2 regions of the Pseudomonas sp. GW821-FHT09C10 genome follow, and region 1 is predicted to be linked to the other one. Evidence: predicted binding sites of a transcription regulator. Region 1 holds the regulator's gene; the other holds the start of a gene.

Region 1 (11,354 bases):
CGACAAAGCCGATACGCTGGGTGCCCACGGAGAGGATCACCACATGGCCTTCGCGCTGCTCTTCATGGGCTGCCGATGCAACCAGCCAGCGCTTGAGGTAGAACAGGGGTAACGCCTTGTCCCGCACGATCACCACTTCCTGGCCGTCGACCACGTTGGTGCGCGACAGGTCGAGGTGGAAGATCTCGTTGACGTTGACCAGCGGGAAGGCGAATGCCTGGTTGCCCAGCATCACCATCAGGGTCGGCATGATCGCCAGGGTCAACGGCACCTTGATGACGATCTTGGAGCCCTGGCCCTTGGTCGAGTAGATGTTGATCGAGCCGTTGAGCTGGCTGATCTTGGTCTTCACCACGTCCATGCCCACGCCACGGCCCGACACGTCGGAAATCTCGGTCTTGGTCGAGAAGCCGGGGGCGAAGATCAGGTTGTAGCACTCGGTGTCGGTCAGGCGGTCGGCGGCGTCCTTGTCCATCACGCCGCGCTTGACCGCGATATTGCGCAGGATGGTCGGGTCCATGCCCTTGCCGTCATCGGTGATCGACAGCAGGATGTGGTCGCCTTCCTGCTCGGCCGCCAGGATCACTTTGCCGCCACGGGACTTGCCCGAGGCCTCGCGTTCTTCCGGGGTTTCGACACCGTGGTCGACAGCGTTGCGCACCAAGTGGACCAGCGGGTCGGCCAGGGCCTCGACAAGGTTCTTGTCGAGGTCGGTTTCTTCACCCACCAGTTCCAGGTTGATCTCTTTCTTCAGCTGGCGCGCGAGGTCGCGAACCAGGCGCGGGAAGCGACCGAAGACTTTCTTGATCGGCTGCATGCGCGTTTTCATCACCGCGGTCTGCAGGTCGGCGGTGACCACGTCGAGGTTCGACACGGCCTTCTGCATGGCCTCATCGCCACTGCTCAGGCCCAGGCGCACCAGGCGGTTACGCACCAGTACCAGCTCGCCGACCATGTTCATGATGTCGTCCAGCCGCGCGGTATCGACCCGCACGGTGGTTTCGGCCTCACTGGCCGGTTTTTCCGCGACCGGTGCGGCAGCGGCACGCGCTGGAGCCGGGGCAGCAGCCGGCGCAGGCGCAGGCTTGGCGGCGGGCGCGGCGGCTTTGGCGGCAACCGGTGCCGCCGTGGCTGCAGCAGCGGCCGGGGCGACTTCGGTGAACTTGCCCTTGCCGTGCAGATCGTCCAGCAGTGCTTCGAATTCGTGATCGGAGATCAACCCATCGTCCGCAGGCTTGGCGCCGGCAGCGGGTGATGCCGGGGCCGCAGCCGTAGCGGCGACGGCCGGCAAGGCATCGGCCGCGAAGGTGCCCTTGCCATGCAACTGGTCGAGCAACGCTTCGAATTCATCGTCAGTGATGTCGGTGCTGGCAGAAGCGGCAGGCGCATCCGCAGCATCGGCGGCGGCACCGGCAGGCGCCACGGCGTCGGCAGCGAACTGGCCCTTGCCGTGCAATTGATCGAGCAGGGACTCGAACTCAGCGTCGGTAATGTCCTCGCTGGTCGGCGCGGCAGCCGGGGCAGCCGGGGCAACCGCAGCCGGCGCTTCGGCTTCGGCCTTGACGGCACTGAGGGAGCTGAGCAGTTGCTCGAACTCGCTGTCCGTCACATCAGGCTCCGCCACCGGTTCCGGCTCGGGTGCGGCTTCGACCACCGGCGCTGCCGAGGTGTCGGCCGGCTCTGCATAGCGCGCCAGGGCGGCCAGCAGTTCCGGAGTGGCTGCGGTGATCGGGGCACGCTCGCGCACTTCGCTGAACATGCCGTTGACCGCATCCAGTGCTTCGAGAATCACGTCCATCAACTCCGAATCAACGTGACGCTCACCCTTGCGCAGGATGTCGAACACGTTCTCGGCGATGTGGCAGCACTCCACCAGCTCATGGAGCTGGAGGAAGCCGGCGCCCCCTTTTACAGTATGAAAACCGCGAAAAATTGCATTGAGCAGGTTCGCATCATCCGGGCGGCTTTCCAGCTCGACCAGTTGTTCGGACAGTTGCTCTAAAATTTCGCCGGCCTCTACAAGGAAATCCTGAAGGATCTCTTCATCGGCGCCGAAGCTCATGTGGGTGCTCCTTAGAAGCCTAAACTGGATAACAGGTCATCTACGTCATCCTGACCTGACACAACGTCTTCACGTTTATCGGCATGAATCTGCGGACCTTCACCCTTGGCGAGATGTTTTTGTGGATCTTTTTCAGAGAGGATCGCTTCGCGGTCATGTTCGATGCCGGCAAAACGGTCGACCTGGCCGGCCATGAGTACCAATTTGAGCAGGTTGCTTTCCACTTCGGTGACCAACTGGGTCACACGCTTGATCACCTGACCGGTCAGGTCCTGGTAATCCTGGGCGAGCAGAATGTCATTGAGGTTGCTGGAAACCATGCGGTTTTCCTGCTCGCTGCGTGACAAGAACCCTTCGACCCGACGGGCCAGCTCACGAAACTCTTCCGCACCGACTTCACGGCGCATGAAGCGGCCCCAGTCAACGCTCAGGGCGTGGGCTTCCGTGGCCATGCCGTTGACCAGGGGCGTGGCGTTTTCCACCAGGTCCATGGTGCGGTTAGCCGCCGCCTCGGTCAGCCTGACCACATAGGACAGGCGTTCGGTGGCGTCGGTGATCTGCGAAATCTCTTCGGCCTGGGGCATGTGCGGGTCAATCTGGAAATTGACGATCGCGCTGTGCAGCTCGCGTGTGAGCTTGCCCACTTCCTGGTACAGGCCGCGGTCACGGGTCTGGTTGAGCTCATGGATCAACTGCACCGCGTCGCCGAACTGGCCTTTTTCAAGGCTGTCAACCAACTGGTGAGCATGCTTTTTCAGGGTCGACTCAAAGTCTCCCTGTGACGTTTCTTTATGCTCCATAGCTCCCCCGCGATGGCATCAGCCGTGGATGCGTTCGAAGATCTTTTCGATCTTCTCTTTCAAGGCCTGTGCAGTGAATGGTTTGACCACGTAACCGTTGACCCCGGCCTGGGCGGCTTCGATGATCTGTTCACGCTTGGCTTCGGCGGTCACCATCAACACGGGAAGGCTGCGCAATTTTTCGTCGGCACGCACGTGGCGCAACAAGTCGATGCCGGTCATGCCCGGCATGTTCCAGTCCGTTACCAGAAAGTCGATGCTCCCGCTGTTGAGGATCGGAATCGCCGTAAGGCCGTCATCCGCCTCGACCGTGTTTGTGAACCCAAGGTCACGCAACAGGTTTTTTATGATCCGCCGCATCGTTGAGAAGTCATCAACGATGAGGATTTTCATGTTCTTGTCCAATTCGACCTCCAAGCAGTCTTAAACGCGCCCAGCACCTGGACGCGCCATTTCAATCAACAGGCATTACACAAAAAGGACTGCCAAGGGCACCACGGCCCGAGCCCGCGAAGGCCTATCACCTTCGCGGTATCGCTTTGCAATGCTCCCCACACTGCCTGTCAGCGCGCTCGCCACTCTCCCAGACGCCCCCGCAAGCGGGCCGCGCACTGGCTATGCAACTGGCTGACACGGGATTCGCTGACCCCCAGGACCTCACCGATTTCCTTGAGGTTCAGCTCTTCGTCGTAGTACAGCGCCAATACCAACCGCTCGCGCTCCGGCAAGTTGGCAATGGCGTCCGCCAACGCGCCCTGGAAACGCTCATCTTCCAGGTCACGGGACGGCTCCATATGCGCGCTCGCGCCGTCCTCGTGCAGCCCTTCGTGTTCGCCGTCCTGCAACAGGTCGTCGAAACTGAACAGGCGGCTGCCCAAGGTATCGTTCAAAATCCCGTAATAATCGTCGAGACTCAATTGGAGTTCGGCCGCAACTTCGTGATCTTTAGCGTCGCGACCGGTTTTTGCTTCAATTGCACGAATTGCGTCACTGACCATGCGTGTATTGCGGTGCACCGAACGCGGCGCCCAGTCACCCTTGCGCACTTCGTCGAGCATCGCGCCACGGATGCGGATACCCGCATACGTCTCGAAGCTCGCGCCCTTGCTCGCGTCGTACTTGGTCGACACTTCGAGCAGACCGATCATGCCCGCCTGGATCAGGTCTTCGACCTGGACGCTGGCGGGCAGACGTGCCAGCAGGTGATAGGCGATGCGCTTGACCAGTGGCGCATAGCGCTCGATCAACTCGCCCTGGCTGTCACGGGCAGATTTCTTGTAAGCGTTATAGCCGTTCGCTGTCATAGCACCGGTCCTGCACTCGTCTGATGCACCAATCGCTCGACGAAAAACTCCAGATGCCCCCGAGGGTTGGCAGGCAACGGCCAGGTATCGACCTTCTGGGCAATAGCCTTGAACGCCAATGCGCACTTGGAACGAGGGAACGCTTCGTAGACTGCACGCTGCTTTTGCACAGCCTTGCGCACACACTCGTCGTAGGGAACTGCACCGACGTATTGTAAGGCGACATCGAGAAAGCGATCCGTGACCTTGGTCAACTTGGCGAACAGGTTGCGGCCTTCCTGCGGGCTCTGGGCCATGTTGGCCAGGACGCGGAAGCGGTTCATGCCGTAGTCACGGTTAAGCAGTTTGATCAGGGCGTAGGCGTCGGTGATCGAGGTGGGTTCATCGCAGACCACCAACAAGACTTCCTGCGCCGCGCGCACGAAGCTGACCACGGACTCGCCGATCCCGGCGGCGGTGTCGATCACCAGCACGTCGAGGTTGTCGCCAATGTCACTGAATGCCTGGATCAGGCCGGCATGCTGCGCCGGGCTCAGGTGCACCATGCTCTGGGTACCGGAGGCGGCCGGCACGATGCGGATCCCGCCAGGGCCCTGGAGCAGCACGTCGCGCAGCTCACAGCGCCCCTCGATCACATCGGCCAGGGTATGTTTGGGCGTCAGTCCCAGCAGAACGTCGACGTTCGCCAGCCCCAGGTCAGCATCCAGCAGCATGACGCGACGGCCAAGCTCTGCCAGGGCCAGGGACAAATTCACTGACACGTTAGTTTTCCCGACGCCACCTTTGCCGCCGGTCACCGCGATCACCTGTACGGGATGCATGCTGCCCATTTTATTTCTTTACCTTGTCTTGCTTAGACGCAGGCTACATGGCTTGGCCGCGTGAATCGCTTGCAGACCATCGATGTAGGTACATTTCACGGTGTTCATCGCACCTCAACCCACCCGTTTTGCCGGGTTGTGGTAAAGGTCGGCGAACATATCGGCCATCGCTTCCTCGCTAGGCTCTTCTTGCATTTGCACGCTGACGGCGCGGCTGACCAGCTGATGACGGCGCGGCAGATGCAAATCATCCGGGATCCGCGGCCCGTCGGTCAGGTAGGCAACCGGTAGTTCATGGCTGATAGCCAGGCTCAACACTTCGCCCAGGCTGGCGGTTTCATCCAGTTTAGTCAGGATGCAGCCGGCCAGACCGCAACGCTTGTAGCTATGGTACGCAGCGGTAAGAACCTGTTTCTGGCTGGTGGTTGCAAGCACCAGGTAATTTTTCGACTTGATGCCACGCCCGGCCAGGCTTTCCAGTTGCAGGCGCAACGCCGGATCGCTGGCCTGCAGGCCGGCGGTGTCGATCAGCACCACGCGCTTGCGCAGCAACGGATCGAGCGCGTTGGCCAGGGACTGGCCCGGGTCGACGTGGGTGACCGGCACATTGAGGATACGGCCCAGGGTCTTGAGCTGTTCCTGGGCGCCGATGCGGTAGCTGTCCATGCTCACCAGTGCGATGTTGTTCGCGCCGTACTTGAGCACATAGCGCGCCGCCAGCTTGGCCAGGGTGGTGGTCTTGCCCATGCCGGCAGGGCCAACCATGGCGATCACACCGCCCTCTTCCAGGGGTTCGATTTCCGGGGTGGCGATCATCCGCGCCAGGTGGGCCAGCAACATGCGCCAGGCCTGGCGAGGCTCTTCGATTTCGGTGGTCAGGGCCAGCAGGTCGCGGGACAACGGGCCGGACAGGCCGATGCGTTGCAGGCGGCGCCACAGGTTGGCCTGGTGCGGTTTGCTGCCTTGCAGTTGGGTCCAGGCCAGCGAGCCCAGTTGCACTTCCAGCAGCTCGCGCAGGCCGTTGAGTTCAAAACGCATCGAGTCGAAGACACGCTGGTCGACTGCTGCAGCCGGGGCTGGCGCGGCAGGACGCGGCGGTTCGATGAACGTTGGCTCAACCAGCGGCTCGGCGGCGGTCAGCGGCAGGCCGGCGAACAACTGGCGATTGGTGGAGGCATCGCTGTCGCCACGCATGCTCAGTTCAGCCTGGGCCGAGACGATGCGCGAAGCGGTCTTGCGCAGCTCGTCTTCGAGCTCCATGTTCGGCACACGCGGCGCCAATGCCGAGGGGGTGTAGTCCAGGGCAGCCGTCAGCTCGACACCGCCGGCAATACGACGATTACCGATAATCGCGGCATCGGCGCCCAGCTCATCGCGGACCAGTTTCATGGCCTGACGCATATCGGCGGCGAAAAAACGCTTAACTTGCATAACCCACTACCCTCAGCCGTTGGGCCCTACTGTCGCGACGATAGTCACTTGCTTGTTGTCAGGAATTTCCTGATAAGCCAAAACGTGCAAATTCGGTACTGCCAGACGTCCAAACCGCGACAACATCGCCCGGACCGGACCCGCCACCAGCAGAATCACCGGTTGGCCCTGCATTTCCTGGCGCTGTGCGGCGTCGATCAACGAACGCTGCAGTTTCTCAGCCATGCTTGGCTCCAGCAGAACGCCCTCTTCCTGGCCTTGTCCTGCCTTCTGAATACTATTGAGCAATATTTGTTCCAACCTTGGTTCCAAGGTGATCACAGGCAGCTCGGAGTCAAGCCCTACAATGCTTTGCACGATGGCGCGGGACAATCCGACACGCACCGCCGCCACCAGCGCGGCGGTATCTTGACTCTTGGCGGCATTGTTGGCGATAGCCTCGGCAATGCTGCGAATGTCGCGTACCGGCACCTGTTCGGCCAGCAGCGCCTGCAGCACCTTGAGCAATTGCGACAACGACAGCACGCCCGGCACCAGCTCTTCTGCCAGTTTTGGCGAGGCCTTGCCCAGCAAACCCATCAATTGCTGGACTTCTTCGTGGCCGATCAGCTCGTGGGAGTGCTTGTACAGGATCTGGTTGAGGTGGGTGGCGACCACGGTACTGGCGTCCACCACGGTGTAGCCCAGGGACTGCGCCTGGCTGCGCTGGCTGATTTCGATCCACACCGCTTCCAGGCCAAAAGCCGGATCTTTGGCGGTAATGCCGTTGAGGGTGCCGAACACCTGGCCGGGGTTGATTGCCAGCTCGCGGTCCGGGTAGATCTCGGCTTCGGCCAGGATCACGCCCATCAGGGTCAGGCGGTAGGCACTCGGGGCCAGGTCGAGGTTGTCACGGATATGCACGGTGGGCATCAGGAAGCCCAGGTCCTGGGACAGCTTCTTGCGCACGCCCTTGATCCGCGCGAGCAACTGGCCGCCCTGGTTGCGGTCCACCAGCGGAATCAAGCGGTAGCCGACTTCCAGGCCGATCATGTCGATCGGGGTCACGTCGTCCCAGCCCAACTCCTTGGTTTCCTGGGCGCGGGCCGGGGACGGCAGCAGTTCCTGTTGGCGGGCGATCTCTTGCTGGGCCTGGACCTTGACCGCATTCTGCTTTTTCCAGAACAGGTAGGCAGCGCCGCCGGCCAGGGCCGCCATGCTCAGGAACGACACATGGGGCATGCCCGGCACGATCCCCATGATCGCCATGATGCCGGCCGCCACGGCCAGGGCCTTGGGCGAGGCAAACATCTGGCGGCTGATCTGCTTGCCCATGTCTTCGGAGCCCGAAGCACGGGTCACCATGATGGCGGCAGCTGTAGATAACAACAGTGATGGCAATTGCGCCACTAAACCGTCACCGATGGTCAGCAGGGCGTACACCTTGCCCGCATCGCCGAAGGTCATGCCGTGCTGGAAGATCCCGACCGCCATGCCGCCGATCAGGTTGATGAACAGGATCAGCAGGCCGGCGATGGCGTCACCGCGCACGAATTTGCTGGCACCGTCCATGGAACCGTAGAACTCGGCTTCCTGGGCGACTTCCAAGCGGCGGGCCTTGGCCTGGTTCTGGTCGATCAGGCCGGCGTTGAGGTCGGCGTCGATGGCCATCTGCTTGCCGGGCATGGCGTCGAGGGTAAAGCGCGCGCTCACCTCGGAGATCCGCCCGGCACCCTTGGTCACCACCACGAAGTTGATGATCATGAGGATCGCGAACACCACGATACCGACCACGTAGTTACCGCCGATCACCACCTCACCGAAGGCCTGGATCACCTTACCGGCAGCGGCGTGACCGTCCTGGCCGTGGAGCATCACCACACGGGTGGACGCCACGTTCAGCGCCAGGCGCAGCAGGGTCGCCACCAGCAGGATCGTCGGGAACACCGCGAAATCCAGCGGCCGCAAGGCGTAGACGCACACCAGCAGCACGACGACGGACAGGGCGATGTTGAAGGTGAAGAACACGTCCAGCAGGAACGGCGGCATCGGCAACATCATCATTGCCAGCATGACCAGCAGCAACAACGGCACACCCAGATTGCCCCGCGAGAGGTCAGTCAGGGTGCCACGGGCCGTGCTGAACATTTGAGAGCGATCCACCACCGGTATTCCTCGTTTCCTTGAAGCAAACTTTTGACGCCGGAAGGCGTCCTGGAGGCGGTATTGCAAGAAGCCTTCCAACTTTGCTTTTGAGGAGGTGGATCGCTACAGGCGCCCGAGTTCTATCGGATGTAAACACTCCAACGGTTAGAGAAAGCCTGCTCCCGCCCCACCGTTGGATCCGTTTGCATTTACTGCACGAGACCTTTCTATAACGGCCTCACATTGGCCGCCTGCGGCCCTTTTTGACCCGGAGTCACGTCGTATTCGACCTTTTGCTTTTCATCCAGGCTTTTGAAGCCCGCGCTGTCTATAGCGGAGTAATGGACAAATACATCCGCACTGCCGTCGTCGGGAGAAATAAACCCAAACCCCTTCTCCGCGTTAAACCACTTCACCGTGCCCGTTGCCATTGCCGTTCTCCCTAGATTTCACTCAAGAACCTGCGCCGGTGTCACAAGATACGCCTGACCCTAGACGCATACACACCATCGGGTCGATGGATCATCTGAAGCTCGACCTTCAAACCCACTGAAAGCCGAACCCCTTGCGAACCGAGCGAATCCACCAACACCTCCGCTGCGCAATCATCCAGCACAATCACCCCCTTGCGGGTCTTCGGGTCATAAGATTTGATCGTTCCCGTCACCACAGCCATCGCCACTCCCTGCATCTATTAACAGCGTGCGCGCAGTACCTGATGGTATGGAACCGCGAGAATGGCAAGTTGGCTACTGTCAAACTTGACAGGTAGGCAAGGAGTGACGACGAATGGCTGGCCCCTCGCCTGCCTCGGTTGTTACGTCATTACGCATTGGAGAAGCAAACCCACAGGTCGCCGTTGGACTTCTGGGTTTCCATGCGATGAATGAAGGGTTTGAAAATAGGAATACTGTGATCCAACGTCCAGCCTTGCGCGTCATACACGTCAATCCGTCCGTGCTCTTCATAGGACCCGGTGTATACCCACTTCCCATCCGGACTCACGGCCAATGACCGCACAGACAAACGATGATTCTCCTTCTCTCTGCCCGTCTTCGTGTCGATGACACTGATAATGTCACCACCGTATGCATACAGCCGCTCGCCATTGGCACTCAAGGTCAGCCCCCAGGCCGGGTGCTTGGATATTTTTTCGACGCGCTCACTGACAGGATCGAACCTATAGACCCCTGCCCCTTCGCCCAGCACGCCAAGACAAGCCACATAGACATGGCCATCGTGCGGATTGCCCACGGTGTCGAACGTGATGGCCCCAACCGGTATTTTCTTGATCACTTCCTGCGACGCCCTGTCGACAATGATCAGCGAGGCTTCAGCGTTCCCAGGGCCACCCCACACGCCAACATAAATCTGGCCGCCATCGCGACCAAGCACCAGCCCCGTGGCGTACTCATCGATAACAGCGCCTGGCAAAAGCTCTTTTTCCTGCACATCAACGATAAACAAATTGTTATATAACCAATTGCACGCATATAGAAACCGCCCATCGGGACTGAACCCTCCCAGCTTTTCAATGAAAACGGGATAGTTATCGACGAGGCTGATTGTCTGAAGATCGATCTTCGCAATGCCGTTGACCCATTCGGCATGCAGATACCTGCCATCCGGACTGAACAGAAAGCTGCCGATGTTGCCCTCAATCATATGAACCACTTCGGCGGCCGTCGTGAGGGTGGCAATGCAGGGTTCGACCCTGATATCGATGTTCACATAGACGCGTTCATCGCTCTTCTTCACGGGCACCCCCAAGTACAACAGGCGCTGGGCATGCACGCTGACGATGGCTTGGCGGGTGGCCTGACGCAGGCCCGAGCGACCTTGCTTGACCTGATAGCTCAACACATGCCGGCCATGGGTGAGCCGTTCGGCCGGTACCGAAAACTTGATCCCGGTTTGCGTTGCGTCGCCTTTGAGCTTATGAGCAGCAATCACCTGGCCGTCCAATGTCAGTTCAACGGCGCTGTCGGCATGGCTGAAGGTTTCGCGCACATGCACATCGAGACCTTTGTTCGGGTAAAAACCGTGCCGGGCAGCCTGCCTGTCGGCAGCACTGACAGGCCGCCGCTGGCCAGGAAGGTTGATCGCAAGGGGGTGATTGGCTTTGGTTGAAGAGCCGGTCATGGGGAAATCCCTCTGCATGGATGGGAACCCCATGTAACGCGCAGAGGTGCACACTCACAACTGTCAAACTTGACAGGTAGAGAACACTTCCCGACAAACGGAACACCGCAGGCGCGCCAGCCCTGTCTCAGGAATCGCGGCGCAACTCCGGCGGGATCGGCAGGTCCTTGAGCGGATCCGGGCGCTTGCCCTTGCCCGCGCGGTACTGGCGAATCTGATAGACATACGCCAACACCTGGGCCACGGCCAGGTACAACCCCGCCGGGATTTCCTGGTCGAGGTCGGTGGAGTAGAAGATCGACCGCGCCAGCTCTGGCGACTCCAGCAGCAGGATGTCGTGGGCCACGGCGATTTCACGGATTTTCAACGCGGTAAAGTCGCTGCCCTTGGCCAGCAGCATCGGTGCGCCGCCCTTCTCCGGGTCGTACTTGAGGGCCACGGCGTAGTGAGTCGGGTTGGTGATGACCACGTCGGCGTCGGGCACCGAAGCCATCATCTTGCGCTGGGACATTTCCCGCTGCAGCTGGCGGATGCGTTGCTTGACCTCGGGGCGACCTTCCTGGTCCTTGTGCTCGTCGCGCACTTCCTGCTTGGTCATCAGCAGTTTCTTGTGGCTTTCCCACAACTGGATCGGCGCATCCACCGCCGCGATGATGATCAGCCCGGCGGC
Region 2 (6,785 bases), on a different contig from region 1:
AAGACGCATCATGAGGATGTCCACCTTTGCTGCGTGACCACGTTCAACACCCGCGGCATGTCTATATGAAAAGTCCATGGTTCAAGGCACTCGCATCGGGTGATAAACCCATGCGTGCATAACCTGGGCCAAAGTAATGACAACGGGTAAACGAAAAAACTCCGTATTCCGGTCGTTTCAGGCGACAAGAATACAGAGTTTAGGCGCCCGGCTTCGGATTGAAACCGAGCAGAGGCGAAATTTACACAAGCCTTACGCAGCGGCGAACAATTGTTCGTTGATGAGCACGTTGGCGTCGCTCAGGGATTTGCTGCGCACTTCATCACCGTAGGCCAGGCCATGGGCGCGGACGAATTCGATGTCGGTAATGCCGAGGAAGCCCAGCATCACTTTGAGGTATTCCTCGTGAGCCACACCGGTTGCCTGGCCGACATGCATGCCGCCGGAGGTGGATACAATGATGACTTTCTTGTTACCGCACAGGCCTTCAGGGCCCGCTTCGGTGTAACGGAAGGTCTGACCGGCAACGGCGATGCGGTCGATCCAGGCTTTCAACTGGGTTGGAATGGTGAAGTTGTACATCGGCGCACCGATCACCACGGCGTCGGCGGCGAGGAATTCGGCCAGGCTGTTGGCACTCAGGTCGGCCTCGTGCTGTTGTGCCGCGTCACGCAATTCGGCGGCGGTGCCCAGGGCGCCCAGGGTCGCGCCGGAAAAGTGGTTGATGCCTTCGCTGGCGAGGTCACGGTAGGTCACTTCCACACCTGGCTCCGCCGCCTGCCAGGCCTTGACCACGCCAGCGCTGAGCTGCCGGGAAGCCGAGTTGTCGCCGAGGATGCTGGAATCGATGTGCAACAGTTTCATGGTGGATCTCCGAGTGTGGGATCGACAGTGGCGATCAGATGGAGGGGATGCTACGCATGAAACCAATAGTCGATAAGACGCCTGAAATGCGATAGTTTGTCCCACTGACAGGACAATAGGCTGACCATGCAAGACCTCAACGACCTCTACTATTTTGCCAAAGTCGTCGAAGCCGGCGGCTTCGCGGCGGCCGGACGGCTGTTGGGCATTCCCAAGTCGCGGCTGTCGCGGCGCATTGCCGAGCTGGAAGAGCGCCTCGGCGCGCGCCTGCTGCAACGCACCACGCGGCAACTGACCCTGACCGCCGTCGGCGAGCGCTACCTGCGCCACTGCCAGGCGATGCTACTGGAAGCGGAAATGGCCGACGAGGCCGTCGCCAGCATGTCCAGTGAACCGCGCGGGCGGCTGAGGGTGACGTGCCCGGTGGGCCTGGCGCAAAACATGATGCCGGATGTGGTCGCGGGTTTCCTGGCTGCCCACCCCCAGGTGCAGCTGGAGATGACCCTGGTCAACCGCCGTGTCGACCTGGTAGCCGAAGGCATCGATGTGGCGCTGCGCGTGCGCGAACTGGGCGATGAAGACCCGCTGCTGGTCACCAAGCGCCTGCGCCCCGCCCAGACGGCCCTGGTCGCCAGCCCGAACTTTTTGCACGGTCGGCACATCAACACCCTCGACGACCTCAAGCAACTGCCGATACTCGGCGCGCTGGAAGCTGACCGCATGGTGCACCAACGCATCCTCGATCCCGAAGGCAACCCCCACGACCTGGTGATGGAAGCGCGCCTGGGCGTCGATGACTTCAACGTACGCAAGGCCAGCGCCATCATGGGCCTGGGCTTTACCGTGCTGCCGATGATGTACTGCGAAGAAGAACTGGCCAGCGGCCGGCTCGTACAGTTGCTGCCGGAGTGGTCGTTGCCGGGCGGCTGGCTGCAGGCCGTCTACCCGCATCGCCGTGGCGTGCTGCCGGCGATTCGCGCCTGGATCGATTACCTGGAAGAAGGCTTCAAAAGCTGCGGAGACCGCCTGCTATGAAAATGACCGAAGCACAGGTCGCGACGTTCTGCCTGAGCCTGCCCGGCGCGCGGGAAGACTACAAATGGGGCGGCGTGCGGGTGTTCTCGATCGCCGGCAACAAGATGTTCGCCCTGCAGAATCTGCGCGGCGACTCGCTGGCGTTCAAGGTCGACAAGGAATTGTTCCTCGGCCATGTGGACCGTCCCGGCATCCACCCGGCGCCGTACCTGGCACGCGCGCAGTGGATCATCATGAACACGCCCTACCCGCTGGGCGCCGAGGAACTGCGTAGCCTGTTGCAGCGCTCCCACCAGTTGGTGGTGAGCAAACTGCCCAAGCGCACGCAGGTTGGGTTGCTGCTAGAGAACGGACAGTAGCGTGCCGCCGAGGAACAACTGGTCCAGCCAGAACACCTGGTGCAGCAACACGATCACCCAGAACAGCACCTGGTAAGACACCTTGCGCGTCTTGTGCCGGAACACCTGCTGGGCAATCAGCGCCCCCGGCCAGCCGCCCGCCAGTTCCACGGCGTGGAGAATGTTTTCCGGAGTGCGCCAACTGTCGGTGCGAGACTTGCGCTTGTCGCTCCAATACAGGAAAAACGCGATCACGCTGACCACCCCATAGGCCGCCAGCGGGATCACGGTTTCGCCGCGTTGCCACACCAGTACCGACCCCACCAGCGGCGCCGCGCACAGCAGCACAAAGATCGCCGCTTTCAAGCGCGGATGCTGAACCATCATGCCTTGGCCGCCGCCCAGTCGATCCAGCCGAATTGCCAGGTCGCCAGGATCAACAGGCCGAACGCAATGCGGTACCAGGCGAACGCCGCGTAGCTATGGCTGGCGATGAACTTGAGCAGGCCCTTGACCGCGATCATCGCGAAGATGAACGAGGTGACGAAGCCGATGGCGAACACCGGCAGGTCCGCCGGCTGGAACAGATCGCGGTATTTGTAGCCCGAGTACACCGCCGCACCGACCATGGTCGGCATGGCCAGGAAGAACGAAAACTCGGTGGCGGTCTTGCGCGACAGGCCGAACAGCAGGCCGCCGATGATGGTCGAGCCGGAGCGCGACGTACCTGGGATCATCGCCAGGCACTGGGCAAAACCGACCTTGAGTGCGTCTTTCCAGGTGATGTCATCGACGCTTTCGGCGTGCACTTCATGCGCGCGGCGTTCGGCCCACAGCATGACAATGCCGCCGATCACCAACGCGGCGGCCACGGTGATCGGGTTGAACAGGTAATGGTGAATCAGGTCGGCAAAGATCACCCCCAGCACCACGGCCGGCAGGAACGCGATCAGCAGGTTGACCGTGAAGCGCTGGGCATTGCGCTGGGTCGGCAAGCCGGTGACCACATCGAGGATCTTGCGCCGGAATTCCCAGACCACCGCGAGGATCGCACCCAGCTGGATGATGATGTTGAACGCCATGGCGCGTTCGCCGCCGAAGTCGAGCAAATCGGCGACGATAATCTGGTGGCCGGTGCTGGAGATCGGCAGGAACTCGGTAAGCCCCTCCACGACGCCAAGAATCAATGCCTGAATGGCGGTCCAAAAATCCATGCTTCCCCCAAAGGTCATGCGCGGTGGCATGCCTTATCAATCTTTTAATGGTTCACTGACGAGCGCACTCAAGTGCCCGGTGTTGACCATGGTCAATGCCGGCCTGCAAAAATTCTGTGAAAAATCAGGCAGTACTCAGGTTTTGCGATTTCAGGCCGAAAGCCTATCAGACAAGGCGTAAAAGTCGATGCGACGCCCACAATTATAAAAAGCCCGGAGTGACAGGACGATGAACAGTTTGCGCAATATGTCGATCAGCCGACGCCTCTGGATGATCCTGATCGTCGCCGTGCTGATGCTGATGGCCCTGGGTTTGCTGATGCTCAAGCAGATCCACGACGACCTGTACCAGGCCAAGCGCCAGCAGACCCAGCACGTGGTCCAGACCGCCAGCGGGATCCTGACGTTTTATCACAGCCTCGAAACCACCGGGGTTATGACCCGCGAAGCGGCGCAAAAACAAGCCCTGAGCGCAGTGCGCGGCTTGCGCTATGACCACGACGACTATTTCTGGATCAATGACCTCACCCCCGTGATGATCATGCACCCGGCCAACCCCAAGCTGGACGGCCAGAATCTCTCGGCCATCCGCGATCCCGACGGGTTTGCCGTGTTCAACGAGTTCGTGATCCTGGCCAAGGCCAAGGGTGCCGGCATCATCAACTACCGCTGGCCGAAGCCGGGTGCGGAGGCACCGGTGGCGAAAACCTCGTATATCCAGTTGTTCGAGCCGTGGGGCTGGATCATCGGCTCCGGCGTGTACGTCGACGATGTGCAGGCCGAGTTCAGCGGCCAGGTATGGAAAACCTCGTTAATCGGCCTGGGCATCGCGCTGGTGATGGCCCTGCTGGTCTCGCTGATTGCCCGCAGCATCGTGCGCCCCTTGCAGGATGCGGTGAACGCCATGGGCAATATCGCCAGCGGCGAAAGCGACCTGACCCGCAGCCTCGATACCCACGGCCGCGACGAAGTCACCCAACTGTCCCAGCACTTCAACAGTTTCACCGCCAAGCTGCGCCAGGTCGTCAGCCAGTTGCAGGTGTGCGCCAACGCCCTGGGGCAGTCCTCCACGGAACTGGGCAACAACGCGACCGAGGCCCATGACCGCAGCCAGCAACAGTCCCAGCAGATGGAACTGGTGGCCACCGCCATCAATGAGGTCACCTACGGCGTGCAGGACGTGGCCAAGAACGCTGAACACGCCGCCAGCGAAATGCGCGACGCCCAGGCCCAGGCCCAGCAAGGCCAGGTCAATATCGACGGCAGCCTGCAGCAGATCGACCAGCTCTCCACCACCATCAGCCAGGCCGTGGAAGTGATCCGCACCTTGTCCAGCGAAAGCACACAGATCGGTGGTGTGTTGGAAGTGATCCGCTCCATCGCCGACCAGACCAACCTGCTGGCCCTCAACGCCGCCATCGAAGCGGCACGCGCCGGGGAACAAGGCCGTGGTTTTGCCGTGGTGGCCGATGAAGTCCGCCTGCTGGCCCAGCGCACGCAAAAATCCACCGCCGAGATCCAGGCGATGATCGAGCGCCTGCAAGGTCACTCGGAAGCCGCGGTCAAGGTGATCAGCGACAGCCACAGCGCCTCGCAACTGACCATCGAACAAGCCGGCCAGGCGGGTGCCAGCCTCACTGCCATCGGCCAGGCGCTGCACAACCTCAACGGTTTGAATGCCTCGATTGCCAGCGCCACCCTGCAACAGGCCCATGTGGTGGAAGACATCAACCAGAACGTCACCCAGGCTGCGAGCCTGTCCCACAGCACCGCAATGGCGGCCGAGCAGTCCAACGTGGCCAGCGTGCATTTACGCGGGCTGAGCGAGCAGCTCGACGGCCTCTTGCGCCAGTTCAAGGTCTAACACTGCTCCAAATGTGGGAGGGGGCTTGCCCCCGATGGCGATACATCAGTCTGCATATGTGCAGCTGACCCTCCGCTATCGGGGGCAAGCCCCCTCCCACATTTGCCTTACTGTGTTTTGAAGATTGCTGGCCTCTGGTTACAATCCCCGCCCTCTCCCACTCTCCCAAGGAACCGCCATGTCCGGGCTTGAACTGTTCGCCGCCGCCCTGGGGGTGATCGCTGTCTGGCTGACGGTCAAGCAAAACCCCTGGTGCTGGCCCATCGGCCTGGTGATGGTGTTGTTGTACACCTGGGTGTTCTATGACGTGAAGCTCTATTCCGACATGCTGCTGCAAGTGGTCTACGCCGCCCTGCAAGTCTACGGCTGGTGGCAGTGGACCCGCGCCGGCGAGGTCAGGCAAGGGCGCCAGATCACCCGCCTGGGTTGGCCGGCAATCATGACCAGCATGACCATCGGTGCGGTCGGCAGCCTGCTGCTGGGCGCTGCGATGGCGCACTGGACCGATGCCGCCCAGCCCTGGCTCGACGCCGCCCTCACCGGTTTCAGCCTGGTGGCGCAACTGTGGATGGCGCAGAAACGCGTGCAATGCTGGCCGCTGTGGATTGCCGTGGACGTGATTTTTGTCGGGCTGTTCCTCTACAAAGGCTTGTACCTCACCGCTGCGCTCTATGCCCTGTTCACCGTGATCGCCGTGCAAGGCTGGCGTGAATGGCGCGCCGACCCGGCGTTACGCGCATGAAGGTGGTGGTCCTGGCCGGTCCCGAGTCCAGCGGTAAAAGCTGGCTGGCTGCCGAGCTGCACGCGCATTTCGGTGGGCTGATGGTCGGTGAGTACGTGCGGTATTTCATCGACCGGCACCAGCGCGACACCCACCTGGGGGATATCCCGGCCATCGCCCACGGCCAACTGGCCTGGGAAGATGCCGCCCGCGCCCGGCAGCCGCGCCTGCTGGTCCTCGACACGCACCTGCTGACCAACAGACTCTGGAGCCAGACCCTGTTCGGCGACTACCCAGCATGGCTCGACGACGAACTGCTGGCGCGGCATTACGACCTGCACCTGCTGCTGTCGCCGGATGATGTGGAATGGACCGCCGACGGCCAGCGCTGCCAACCGGAACTGGCCGACCGCCAGGCGTTTTTCCAGGACAGCCTGGCGTGGATGCAGGCGCATCGACAGGCGGTGGTGGTCATCAGGGGGAGTTGGGAGGAGCGCCGCACCGCCGCGTTTGCTGCGGTAGAACAGCTGTTGTGGTGAGCGGGCTTGCCCCGCGCTGGGTGGCGAAGCCGCCCCAATAAAAAACACCGCAGCCTGCCAGACAGGACGCGGTGTTTGGTTTTAGGGGTGGTTAGTAGCCCAGCGACAGGCCGGTATTACGCCGCGGGTCATTCGCGCCATAGAAGCGGTTGTTACCCACCGGCTTACCCTCCAGGGACGGCGCGCCCACCAGGATCGCCGCCAAGTGGT

The links. The regulator FliA, encoded in region 1, starts transcription of late flagellar genes. The targets are predictions, from matches to a motif close to CTAAAGTTTNNNNNNNNNNNGCCGNTAA.
Region 2: a site for FliA is predicted at 3,586-3,613, ahead of AC07OT_RS19225 (methyl-accepting chemotaxis protein). Genes of this name have one in related genera too.

What each region holds. Positions count from the first base shown of each region.
Region 1 covers NZ_JBWKPE010000012.1:26,045-37,398, forward strand. The annotation lists gene AC07OT_RS21635 (chemotaxis protein CheA) at 1-2,062, opposite strand, end outside; gene AC07OT_RS21640 (protein phosphatase CheZ) at 2,074-2,862, opposite strand; gene AC07OT_RS21645 (chemotaxis response regulator CheY) at 2,881-3,255, opposite strand; gene fliA (RNA polymerase sigma factor FliA) at 3,426-4,166, opposite strand; gene fleN (flagellar synthesis regulator FleN) at 4,163-4,996, opposite strand; gene flhF (flagellar biosynthesis GTPase FlhF) at 5,102-6,418, opposite strand; gene flhA (flagellar biosynthesis protein FlhA) at 6,431-8,545, opposite strand; gene AC07OT_RS21670 (cold-shock protein) at 8,770-8,973, opposite strand; gene AC07OT_RS21675 (S1 domain-containing protein) at 9,015-9,218, opposite strand; gene AC07OT_RS21680 (YncE family protein) at 9,368-10,684, opposite strand; gene flhB (flagellar biosynthesis protein FlhB) at 10,812-11,354, opposite strand, start outside.
Region 2 covers NZ_JBWKPE010000010.1:44,234-51,018, forward strand. The annotation lists gene AC07OT_RS19195 (alpha/beta hydrolase family protein) at 1-12, opposite strand, end outside; gene AC07OT_RS19200 (FMN-dependent NADH-azoreductase) at 253-864, opposite strand; gene AC07OT_RS19205 (LysR substrate-binding domain-containing protein) at 991-1,899, shown strand; gene AC07OT_RS19210 (MmcQ/YjbR family DNA-binding protein) at 1,896-2,258, shown strand; gene AC07OT_RS19215 (DUF1294 domain-containing protein) at 2,241-2,624, opposite strand; gene AC07OT_RS19220 (undecaprenyl-diphosphate phosphatase) at 2,621-3,451, opposite strand; gene AC07OT_RS19225 (methyl-accepting chemotaxis protein) at 3,681-5,315, shown strand; gene pnuC (nicotinamide riboside transporter PnuC) at 5,494-6,057, shown strand; gene AC07OT_RS19235 (AAA family ATPase) at 6,054-6,575, shown strand; gene ggt (gamma-glutamyltransferase) at 6,667-6,785, opposite strand, start outside.